Lentimonas sp. CC4: one gene and its partner. The protein of the gene in region 1 interacts with the protein of each later gene in a pairwise test. Links are inferred from orthologs where the notes say so. Each region holds a gene or a part of one and is shown in the gene's direction. Other genes may lie near its edges.

Evidence for each region.
Region 2: the proteins of ftsA (region 1) and GZZ87_RS03830 interact in binary tests that used the Escherichia coli proteins (3 or more experiments, as listed by UniProt). The link is inferred for Lentimonas sp. CC4 from one-to-one orthologs.

Annotation. Positions count from the first base shown.
Region 1 is NZ_CACVBO010000001.1:3,964,053-3,970,180, reverse strand. Bases 1-2,828 are described here. They hold ftsA (cell division protein FtsA), read left to right. Parts: upstream 1-722; coding sequence 723-1,934; downstream 1,935-2,828. Other genes in these bases: GZZ87_RS16950 (cell division protein FtsZ), read left to right, coding at 1,950-2,828; GZZ87_RS16960 (FtsQ-type POTRA domain-containing protein), read left to right, coding at 1-565. Outside these bases: more of GZZ87_RS16950, read left to right, coding at 2,829-3,233; GZZ87_RS16945 (hypothetical protein), read left to right, coding at 3,273-4,328; GZZ87_RS16940 (SCO family protein), read left to right, coding at 4,464-5,315; GZZ87_RS16935 (hypothetical protein), read left to right, coding at 5,360-6,128. UniProt on the Escherichia coli protein: Essential cell division protein that assists in the assembly of the Z ring. May serve as the principal membrane anchor for the Z ring.
Region 2 is NZ_CACVBO010000001.1:866,064-872,324, forward strand. Bases 1-2,961 are described here. They hold GZZ87_RS03830 (rod shape-determining protein), read left to right. Parts: upstream 1-950; coding sequence 951-1,973; downstream 1,974-2,961. Other genes in these bases: GZZ87_RS03825 (LL-diaminopimelate aminotransferase), read left to right, coding at 1-445; mreC (rod shape-determining protein MreC), read left to right, coding at 1,983-2,834; GZZ87_RS03840 (hypothetical protein), read left to right, coding at 2,824-2,961. In the rest of the region: more of GZZ87_RS03840, read left to right, coding at 2,962-3,354; GZZ87_RS03845 (penicillin-binding transpeptidase domain-containing protein), read left to right, coding at 3,351-5,342; GZZ87_RS03855 (hypothetical protein), read right to left, coding at 6,078-6,261. UniProt on the Escherichia coli protein: Forms membrane-associated dynamic filaments that are essential for cell shape determination. Acts by regulating cell wall synthesis and cell elongation, and thus cell shape.

The DNA of each region.
Region 1 (6,128 bases):
GTCGGATGCTCAAGTGAAGTCTGCCTCGGTCGAGCGCGTCTTTCCGAGTGATTTACGTATTCGAGTGCAAGAGCGTCTACCAGCGTTGCGTTTGGCGATTGCTGGGCCAGATGGTAAGCCACGTCTTCGGCTCGTGGCACGTGATGGTGCGGTGTATGACGGCTTGGGCTATCCGACGGCGACGCTCGGGAATTTGCCCTATGTGCAACCGTATCAACATGTAGATGGCAGCTTTTCACCGATGCGTGGAATTGAGTCGGTGGCAGACTTGCTGGATTTGGCACGACGCACGCAGCCGAAATTCTTTCGAACGTGGCAGGTCGTATCGCTGGAGCACTATTCGGGGGATGTGGACTTGCCAGGACAGGTGATCGAAGTGCGTTCGACGTTGGTGCCGCGAATTATCTTCAGTGCATCCGCAGATTACGGCCGTCAGTTGGATCGTTTGGCCTATATTTTGGAATATGTCAGCAGTCAGGGAAATCAATCGCTCGAACGGATCGATCTTTCTTTACGTGGTTCTGCTGCGGTGCAATTTAGCAGTGGTCGCATCGGCGCATTTTAGAAAGGAGATCGAATATAGAATCTAGTAGTTAGAATATTACCCCAAAAGAAGGTGGCGTCTTAGTGATGTTGTCATTGAACTTTCGAAGTTCATGCGAGCTCCAGTGTCACTTTTTTCTTCTTACTTCTAACTCCAAACTTCTTTATTCTTTTTTACTATGAGTCTAACCAGAGTGGTCGCTGCTGTTGAAATTGGAACGTCTAAGGTGACGGTTCTTCTTGGCGAAATCGAAGGAGACTCAGGGCTCAATATTATCGGGCATAGCTCGTGCTTTTCGAAAGGGGTGAAGAAGGGCGTGATCGTGGATTTGAAAGCGGCGAGCGATTGTGTGCATGCCGCGATTATGACGGCGGAGCAAAATGCGAAGACGCGCGTCGATGAAGTATATTTAGCGCAGACTGGAAGTCATTTACGCGGTAATTTTAATGTGGGCACGACGAATGTCGGCTCCTCGGATTCGATTATTCGTCCTTCGGATATCGAGCAGGCGAAGGAAGATGCGAAGCGTCGTAAGTTGACCGAGGTCAGAACTTATATTCATCATATTCAGAATCCATTTTCGATTGATGGTCAACAAGTGGAGAACCCGCTTTCGAAAGAAGGTTCGCGCCTGCAAGTCGGTTATTGGTCGGTGCATGGCGATAGCCAGATCGTGAGCGATAGCCTTCGTGTGATTCGTGGGATTGATCTCGATGTGAGTGATATGATCATATCGAGCATCGCTTCGGGGGCAGTGCTACTGGAAGAGTCGGAGAAGGATAATGGTGCCTTGGTGATTGATATTGGTGGAGGCACTACGGATTTTGTGCTCTATCGTAAAGGTTACATCGTCCTAACAGGCGTGGTGCCTGTCGGCGGTGATCATATTACCAATGATCTGAGCATCGGCTTACGTGTCGGCCGTAAAAGTGCCGAAGAGTCGAAACTACGAAACGGTCGCGCCTATTATAAGAGTGAAGACCGCGACGAGAAGGTGTGGCTCTATGGTGATATGACGATCGGAGATCGTGAATATCCTCTGGCGGCGATTACTAAGATTATTGAGGCGCGCGTATCTGAGATTTTTGATATCATTAAGGATCAGTTGATTGATGCGGAATTACTCGTGCCTGAGGATATTGCCTCGGGAATCGTATTGACGGGCGGAACTTCGCGTCTCGAAGGTATTGACGAGGTCGCGCAGCGAAGTCTCAGATTGCCGGCGCGTCAGTCTGAGGGGCCGCAAGATGTTTCACCAGAGCTCCGTGTGCCAGAATATAGCACGGCGCTTGGACTCTTACATTATGCATTGACTGGTCAGGAAGATGCGCAGCAAAACTCGAAGCCGACGGGGCTCTTTCGTCGACTTGGTAGCATTTTAAATTTTTAATTAATTGAGACCTCATTGAGCCACGAACTAGACAGTTTAAGTAGTCACGCTACGCCGCGCGCGGATCCGAAGATTAAGATCATCGGTGTCGGGGGGGCGGGCACCAATGCCGTCGGTGCGTTGAACCTTGAGGGGTTTGACAGTGTGCAACTAGCGGCTATCAACACCGATGCGCAGGCGCTTGCGAGTTCTTCAATTACAGAGAAGTTAATGATCGGGCGCAGCGTGACGCGTGGGCTCGGAGCGGGGGGTGAGGTCGATATTGGCCGAGCTGCCGCAGAATCGGATCGCGATGCGATTGCCGCTCTAATCGGTGATCTGGATTTGATCATCATGGTGGTTGGATTTGGCGGCGGCACTGGTAGTGCTGCGGCACCGATTGTCGCTGAAGTCGCCGCGAAGACGGATGCGCTCGTGTTAGCGTTTGTGACTTTGCCTTTTAGTTTTGAAGGGCAACGCCGTAAGAGCATCGCAGATGAAGGTTTGGGCGAGTTGCGCAAGTTAGTGCACGGGGTCATTCCGTTGCCCAATGATGTGCTGCTGCAAGAAGGAGAGGAGGACACGAGTGTGCTCAATGCATTTGCGATTACCGATCGTTGGATCGGCCGCGGGGTGAACTCGCTCTGCGCGATGTTGTTGAAGACTGGTATCGTTAATTTGGATCTCGGTTCGCTGCGTTCCGTATTTCAGGGGCAGGGTGGTAAGACGGTTTTTGGCACGGGGGTCGCTACTGGCGGTGACTATGTGAAGGACGCCCTGGATGATCTATTCATCTGCCCGTTGCTGCACTTGGGAGATCGGCCGACGCAGCTGGATCGAATTTTGGTGAATGTCATTGGTGGTGCCGATCTACCGATTTCACGGGTCAACGATATTGTATCGCAGGTGTCGAAGCGTTTTGGATCGCGTGAAGATATCGTCTTTGGCGCGGTGTTGGATCAGTCGCGCTGCGAGAGTTTGGAGATCTGCGTGCTCGGCAAGGCCGAGATGGAGCGTCGCCAAGTGCCTGTGCAACAGGTTAAACCAGTTGAAGTCGTTACATCGCCTTCAGAGGTGATGGAAGGATTGGGGCTCCAGTCGGAGATCTCTCAGGATGACCTGCCATTGCAGCCAGTGCATGAGACTAAGCTCGGGCGTAAGAAGAAGCTGGTGAACGATGATCAGGATGAGTTTACCTTTAACGAAGTCGATGCGCAGCGTGGTTATTTCGAAAAGACCGACCGCAACGATTATAAGGATGAAGATCTCGACGTGCCGACGTATCTGCGCCGCGGGATTAAGATTAAGCTGAAGGTGTAAGTTCGTTGAGGAATCGATGGGACGCAAATTTTCAATTACATGAAGCGTCTCACGCTTCTATTTCTTCCTGTTTACTTGGTATTGTCGGGGTGCACGACTTTCGACCCAACTCCACGGGTGTTGCTTGACTCTTCGATTGTTCAGAAGACTCAAGTTTTCGAGGAGTTTGTGAGTGGATATGTGAAGAGGATACAAGTGGGTGACTATCATTCATCTTCAGGTGATGAGATCGCAATACTCGGTCAGTGTGATGTGTGGTTGCTGGCTGCGTCAAATTACGAACTGTTGCAGCACTTCGCTACGGGTGGTGGATTGTCGCCGCAATTAATTGATGTGCAGGGTGATGGTGAACTGTCTGTGATGCGAGGCGGCGGCGGTTTTGGAGGTGTGGGGCTGTTGACCCTTGAGGGGGAATCGCACTGGGGGTTTCGACCGAATTCAAACTTGGCGCCTCAAAAGATGATTGCTGCTGATTTGAATGCGGATGGAGCACTCGAGTTTTACGTGTTAGATTGGGATGCCCTGTATCAGCTGGATTCTAAAGGAAATGTAACTTGGAAGGTCGTTGGGCACGAGTATCGAGACATCGGTCTGGTGCTAGAGGATCAGCTGATGTGCTTGAAAGAAGGTGGAGTTCTTGAACGCTACGATTTTAATGGCGAAGTGCTGAGTCGATTGGAATTGCCAGTTGAACCCTACCATTTTGATACGGTTCAATGGCCGGATGACTTCAGTTTTTTGGTCGGGTATTTTGGCCGATGCGTTTTGATCATCGATTCGAATGGAGAAGTTGTGTTCGAGGGCCCATTGGATGGATTTCCTTTGTATCATCCCCCGCAAGCTCTCTCGGTTCGATTTATCGAGGGTGAGCCTCCATATCTGGTAGTGTTAGCGCACTCGCGTTCATCTGTTGGCAGGACACTTCTGGCGATTTTTACGCCATCAGGTGAAATGTTGTATCAGGAAATACTGGGAGGGACGCGTGGCATGTGTGTAAATGTTAATGCTGCCACTGGTGGTGAGGTGTTGCTTGTTGGTGATGGAACCACGGGCGTGTTGGAGTATCAACTGAACTCCAGGTCGACACGTAATTAAAGATCAGTGGATTGTGATTTTGGCAATCTTGCCGTCCGGTCACTGCGGTGCCTGCTTGATCTCGAGGACGTCGGCGTTCCCTGGAATCTTGCCTTCGGGACTTGATGCCGCGTCATTTCGTGGCAAGTTGCACGGATGCGTTGTCTAATATATAGCATTTTATTGCCACTCTTTGCGGTGGGTTCACTTGCGGCGGAGTCGTTTTCGGTGCAGGGTCGTGTCTTGGAGGTCTTGCCGGAGGCGAAGGCTTTACGGGTTGAGCTCACGGAGTCTGCGAGTTCCGACCTGTCTGCTGGGCAGACTGTGGACTTTCGTGTGGGGCCGGGTGATCTAGAGATCGGCTATGCGGAGCGTTTGATTCGAGCGGAGGCGGTGGATTATAGCGGCGTTTGGCATTTGGAGCGCATCTTTCCTGTAGATGGCATCGGCGCGAAGGCAATGGTCGATGTCAATAAGCAGTTGCATGACGCGACCGCGACGATGAGTCGGCGTAAATATGTGAGGCAGGGTGATTACATTCCCAATTTCGCGATGATCGATCAGCATGGAGACTTTCTGCAAATCCGTGAGATGCGCGGTAAGGCCTTTGTGCTAAACTTTATTTTCACGCGTTGCCGTGCTGCGACGATGTGCCCGGCATCGACCACACGCATGTCGGAGCTGCAGGAGATTGCGCGTGAGGATGGCATGGAGAATTTACATTTTGTGACGATTACCTTTGATCCGGAATATGATTCGCCTGGTATCCTTCGTCAATATGCGCAGAGCTATCAATTAGAGAATGACAACTTTCATCTACTCACTGCGACACAAGAGCTTGTGGATGATTTACTCCGTCAATTTGGGATTTTGACGATGGAGGAAGACGGCACGATCAATCACACCATGGCGACTTTGCTGGTTGACGCGAATGGTCGTGTGGCGTTTCGCAAGGAAGGTTCGAAGTGGACGACTGAAGAATTCATTGAAGCGGCCAAGCAATTGTAGACTTTTATCTGCACAACCGTATTGCACCCATTGATATGACCGCCGTGGCTCAGAATCACCCCGTAAACTCCAAGCGTATTTCGCTGGTGAGTATCTCGGTGCTTACCGTGCTGTTTGTCGCGGCATATTTTGCATTACGCGCATTGCCAGATGCGCAATGCGGATTCTTGCACTATGAGGAGATCGTCAATGCCGATGGTTCGGTAGAGTTTTGCGCGACCAATCATGCCGGATTTTTGGATCTGACACGTCTCAAATATCCCGTCGAAATGGGGGTGTTTTTGGCTGATGAACCGAAGCCTGGTGTCGCGCAGGAAGTGACGCTAGAGTTGCTGACATCGGGTGGCACGCCGATTGCGCCGCATCAACTGGCCATGACGCATACGAAGAAGATGCATGTCATGGTGGTGGATCCTTCGTTGCGTGATTATCATCACGTGCATCCGCAGGCAGATGGATTGAATGGGCAATATACCTTTGAGTTTACTCCAGAGCTCGCAGGCACGTATCAGGTATTCACCGAGATCGTGCCGTTGCGCACACGCCGTCAGATTATCGGCACAGGTGTGATTGAGGTGGCTGGCATTGCTTCGGCAATGGAGTTTGATCGCAATACACAGAGTGTGGTGGATGGCATACGTTTTGATATCGGAGAGGTGCCTGAGCGGCTACGCACGGGCACGGACTATCGCTTCGACCTGACTGTGACTACGGAGGGTGGCGATGCCGTCGATCTGCAGGATATTATGGGTGCAAAGGGGCATATGGTGGCCTTCGATGCAGCGCGCAAGGGCTTTGCTCATATGCATCCGA
Region 2 (6,261 bases), 3.1 Mb from region 1 along the record:
CCCGCTCATCGTGCAGGCCTACGCTGACATGAAGGACAACTCCGACTCCGGCCAATTCCTCGCCATTCAAAAGGCTGGTGCCGTCGCGCTCGCGAATCCACAGATCACCGAAGAAATCTCCGCGAAATACTCGCGCCGTATGGACCTCCTCGTGGACGCGCTCAACGGCGCAGGCTTCAAAGCGAAAAAGCCAAAGGGTAGCTTCTTCCTCTACGTCGCCGCACCAAAGTCCGCGACAATCGATGGCAAGACCACCGAGTTTGAATCCGGCGAAGCATGCAGCCAATGGCTCATCACCGAAGAGCTCATCAGCACAGTGCCTTGGGATGATGCCGGCAACTTCGTCCGCTTCTCCGTGACCTTCGCCGCAAAAGGCGAAGAAGCCGAAAAAACAATTGCAGCCGAAATCGGTCAGCGCCTCGCGAAATACACCTTCGCATTCTAAGGGGTCCAAACAGTCCCACGCTTTAACCTTAAAAGAGTAGTTAGAAGGAAGAAGGAAGGAGTTAGAAGCTGAGCATCAGTGTTTTATGGCGTCTTAGACGCTCGCCAAATGGCTTCGCCCTTCGGTTGAGTGTCGCTGCGCTCGGTGGGCGACTATAGGAGAATCTACAAAGGCTTCATAATTAAAGACTAACTTCTAACTACTGAATCTAGGTTTAAACAAAAGCACAGTCCTCGGACTGTGCTTTTTTGTTCTGCGGCGAAAATCCAAAATAGGAGGTGCTTCAGCGATCTGCCAAATAAAGCAGATCTCGCCGGCGACACATGAGGAGATAACCTCAAGCGATTAATCGCAACCCACGTATCGTTTATTCAATCACAGTCATGCTCCACGAATTTGCCTCGATCTAGGGTGGTAATTATTTGACTTTCAAACCCTTCCGAGTGTGATACAGCCTTTACTTTCACGCTCGAAAGTAAACGCATCTTAATTTTTCTTTAAAAACGTGTTCGGCCTTCTCTCAAACGACATCGGAATCGACCTAGGAACTGCAAACACTCTCGTGTTTGCAAAAGACAAGGGTATCGTCCTTCGCGAACCCAGTGTGGTAGCGATCTACACGTCCACGAAGAAGGTCTGCGCCGTAGGTGCCGATGCGAAGAAGATGCTCGGCCGCACACCGGGCAACATCACCGCCATCCGCCCGATGAAGGACGGCGTGATCGCCGACTTTGAAATCACCGAAGCCATGCTCCGGTATTTCATCAAGAAGGTAAACAAGACCAAAACTTTTGTTGCGCCACGCATCGTCGTAGCAGTGCCCTCGGGCATTACCGAAGTCGAGCGCCGCGCAGTTAAAGACTCCGCAATCCGCGCTGGAGCGCGCGATGTCGTCCTGCTCGCAGAGCCTATGGCAGCCGCGATCGGTGTCGGACTTCCAATTGACGAGCCAGCTGCAAACATGATCGTCGATATCGGCGGTGGCACCACCGAAGTGGCAATTATCTCCCTCGCAGGCGTAGTTTACACCAAGAGTATCCGCGTCGGTGGCGACGAAATTGACAACGCGATCGTCAACTACATGAAGCGCGCTTATAACCTGATGATTGGAGAGCGCACAGCGGAAGAGATCAAGATCCGTGTCGGTTCGGCCTTTCCACTCGAAGAAGAAATTTCCATGGAAGTGCGCGGTCGCGACTCTGTTGCTGGCCTGCCAAAGACCATTACCATCTCATCTCCTGAGATTCGCGATGCACTCGCCGATACCATGGCATCCATCGTTGATATGGTGCGCAATGCTTTGGAGCGCTGCCCACCAGAACTTTCAGCAGACCTCATCGACCGTGGCTTCGTCCTCGCTGGTGGTGGCGCGCAGATCCGTGGCCTCGATCAATTGCTAAGCGATGCGACTGGCCTACCAGTGGTCATCGCAGATGACCCTCTGAGTGCGGTCGCAAACGGCACCGGCATGGTGTTGGAAGAACTGGCCTTTCTATTGAAAGACCTCACGGGGAACCCCAAAAGCTAAGCATTGCACGTGGCGAAATTCCGCCTCGATAAGTTCAAGCCGATAGTCGCCTTAGGCCTCTTTCTCGTTGCTTGGTGGATACTGCCAGCGGTGGCTAAGTCATTTATGCGCATCAGCTTTACTGAAGTGCAAGCACCCGCATGGATCGTTTCCTCCTATTTAGATGATCTTGAAGAGTTCTGGGCGCGCCGCAGCCACTCGAAAATCGAGCTCATCGAAGCTGGCCAACAGTTAGCTCGCCAGAAGGCATTTTACCAATTGCTCGATCAGCGTAACAAGATACTCGAAACCGAGGTCATGCGCTTAGAATCAATCCTCGACATGCCTGCTCGCCGCGAATTTCGCTACGAAGTGGCACGCGTCATCCGCCGCGATCTCAACGCATGGTGGCAGCAGATCGTCATTCGCAAGGGAGAGGACTACGGCATCACCGAAGGTGCAGCAGTCATCTTCGCAGGCGGTGTCGTCGGTCGCGTCGTCAAAGTCGATGCATTCACCAGCCGTGTCGAGCTGGTCACCAGTCCGAACTTTCGCATGGCCGCCAGCTTCGAGGGCGACGACCGCCCAGTCGTCTATCAAGGCGTGCCGCAAAGCGGCTTCGGCAAGGCCAGCGGCGAGGTGCGCGATGCACCGCAAGACCTAGTGGCCAACACCCAAACCCCACTACGACTCGTCTCTACACGTTTAGGGGGCACCTTTCCTCCCGGGCTCTTGATCGGCGAGGTCATTTGGCTGGAGCCCGGCAGCACCGGCATCTTCCAAGCAGGCACGGTGCAACTCGACGATCGGCTACTGAGCCTCAGCGAAGTTTCGGTCCTCATCCCACTCAACCCTCTCGATTACGACAGCGATGCTCCTTGATCCACGCGTAATCATCCTCTTTGCAGCCAACGCCCTGCTGCTCTTTCTGTGTCTCTTGGTCAATTCTAGCCTAGCACCGCTCTCGCTGTATCTAGTGCTCCTCGGCCCAATGCTCGTGCTACCCGCACTTTACCTGAATCATCGCTCGTTCTTTATCTGCACCTTGATCACCGGCCTCTGGGTCGATGCCGCGCTTCCCTCTAAATTCGGGCTATTTACTTGCGGCTTCATGGCCATCGGCACCTGCATCACGATGGCCCGTATCCGCTTCCGCGCAGAGCACAACTACCACCCCATCCTAATCGCACACGTCGCGAATGTCGCTTGCATCCTGCTACTCACCATCAGCGAAGGGCTCGCGTATATTAGCTCTCCCGCCTTCTGGGGACAAGTGCTCGTCACCACCCTGCTCTCTCACCTAGCGCTGCTGATCATCGCACCGTGGTTCTTCAACCTCGAGCGCCTGCTTTTCACGCTCTGCCACGCTGAAACAGAGCCCGACGACTTCCCAATGCTATGAGTCAATACGATGTGCATAAGGGGGAAAATCCACGCATCCTACTGTTCCTCTGGATCGTCCTAGCGGCCTCCGCGGTCCTGATCGGCGGGCTCGGATGGAGCCAGCTGATCGACATTCGCGAATATAAGGAAATCGAAAAACGCCAGACCGAGCGACGCATCCTCACGCCCGGGCCACGCGGCGACATCTACGACCGCGACGGCAATCTACTCGTCGGTAACCGTCCGCACTACTCTGCCGTCGCTTACCTCGACGACCTACGCTCCGACTTTCGCAAGGAATACTCAAAGATCTACAACGCCGAGCGTGCCCGTATTAAAGAAGAATACGAGAATACACCCGAAGACGAACGCCCACACGACCCGCCCACCCCGAACTACAACAAGTGCGCATGGACTGCCCGCCTCAACGTCGTCAACCGCTACATCGACATCATCAATCGCATCACCGGCAGAGACGACTCGATTACCGAAAGTAAGCTAATCCGCCACTTCAACGAGAAGCTCCTGCTCCCACTACCGCTCGTCGAAGACCTAAGCCCCGATCAATACGCCCGCCTCGTCGAACAGATCCCCGTCAATTCCCCCATTCAAATCCACACTGGCACCGCACGCTACTACCCCTACAAATCCGCCGCAGCCCACCTACTCGGCTACGTGCAAAACACCCTGCCCGACGCCAGTGAAATCCCCGACGACGGCATCAAGACATTCACCTTCAAAACCAAGCTTGGCAAAACCGGCCTCGAACGCTCCTTCAACGACCTGCTCTCCGGCAAGACCGGCATGGAAATGTGGCGCGTCGACCCTCTCGGCTTTCAAGATACACGCCTAGAAATGATCCCTCCTGAACAAGGCGAGAATCTCATCACCAGTATCGACATGGACCTGCAACTCGCCGCTGAGACCGGCCTGGGCGATCGCACCGGCGCGGCCATCGCACTCGACATACAATCAGGCGAAGTGCTCACCCTCGTCAGCCATCCCACCTACGACCTCAACGACCTGAGCCCATTCATTCCACGCACCACCTTCGAGGAAATCAACGAACGCGGCGCATGGCTCAACCGCGCCCTACAGCTCTCTTACCCGCCCGGCTCCACCTTCAAGCTCATCACCTCCATCGCCGGCATGCGTAACGGCACCATCGATGGCAACACCAAGCACAACTGCCAAGGCGTGCACCGCGTCGGCAATCGCGTCTTCCGCTGCAACTCGCGCTGGGGGCACGGGCAAACCGACCTGCCCGCCGCCATTGAAAAAAGCTGTAACGTCTTTTACTATGCTGAAGGCCTACGCATGGGAATCGATGTCCTCAGCGCCGAAGCCAAGCGCTTCGGACTCGATCAAAAAACTGGTGTCGAAGTGCCCTTCGAAACCAGTCGCGTCGTCGTGCCCTCTAAAGAATGGAAACGAGAAAAAGTCGGTTCGGGCTGGGTGCCTGGCGACACCGCGAACACCGCCATCGGCCAAGGATTCCTCCTGCAGACTCCATTACAAATGGCCACCGTGATCGCCTCCATCGCACGCGGCGAGACGCGCACCAAACCCACCCTTAAAGCACTCACCCGCGAGGAGGCCATGCAGGTCAACCACGGCGGCGAATCCATCGGGCTCACGCCCGAACAAACACACCTCCTCTGGGAAGGCATGGAGCGCGTCGTCGGCCCCAACGGCACCGGCCGCCTCGTGCAAATCGACCACTTCCGCATCGGCGGCAAGACCGGCACCGCCGACTTCCGTGCCCACGGCAAAGAAGTGAACCTCGCCTGGTTCTTCGGGTTTGCCCCTATGGACAATCCGCAGATTGCGGTGGCCGTCATGGTCGAAGGCACCGACGAGAGCCACGGCTACCACGGCGGCTCCACCGCCGGCCCCGTCGCCAAAGACATTTTTCTAAAATTCATCGAGAAATACCCCGAACGCGCAGGCTTCCCAACGGCGTCAGAACAAAGTGACACAGACATTTTGTCTGTGTCATCAGAGTGAGCCGCCTCCACTCAAAGATCCAGCGGACTGACCATCTCCTTCTTTGTTCGGCTCTGCACGGTGTGCGTGTAAATCATCGTCGTCTTGATGTCGGCATGCACGAGCAGTTGCAGCATACCTTGTTCGAAATGAAGGAAGACTCCCAACAGAATGGAGCCACTTAGAAAACCAAGATTGGCACTTTAATGCCCGAGGCGTAGATCACTTCAAAAAAAGAATTAAAATTCAATTCGCAGACAGTTCCATCAGAATTGAAACGATTCGCGGTTGAGATCCAATATACAATAAACCTAATCAAGAAATCGAACAGGTCGTCAGCGAATCATCTCTATCCTTAAAAGAGTAGTTAGAAGACAGTAGTCAGAAGCTGAATATCAGTGTTTTATGAAGAATCTCCGATTCGCCAAATGGCTTCGCCCTTCGGTTGCACCCAAGGGCATAATAAGTGTCGCTGCGCTCGGCAGGCGGCGTCAAATACTCTCGGAAGCGCCTTATTACCAAGGACTAACTTCTGACTTCTAACTCCTGAATCTAGGTTGATCAAAAGAAGAGAGAGAGAATCTATTCACTGGTTGCAGTATTCCGAACCATGATGTGCCACTATTTCAAGCGCAGAAGAATTACATATAACGACACCAGAAATAGGATAGAGATTCGGAATGAATATCCCCTCGGCGGAGCGATATGTCCCGAAATCTGCGTTTCCAGTCATGTCATCCTTTAGATGGCAGGCACCTAGCCTGTAGACTCAGCAGACTCGCCACTGGCTTGCAAGCGACGCTCACGAGCAAACAAATCCTCTTCCCTTTGTTCTAGCTCGGCAAGTTTCTCCATATGCTCGTTCAGACGGGAAATCAAAGACTCCTCCATCTCCGCTAAAGCCTGCTCGCGTTCAGCTAGTAGCCCCTCGCCGTGATTC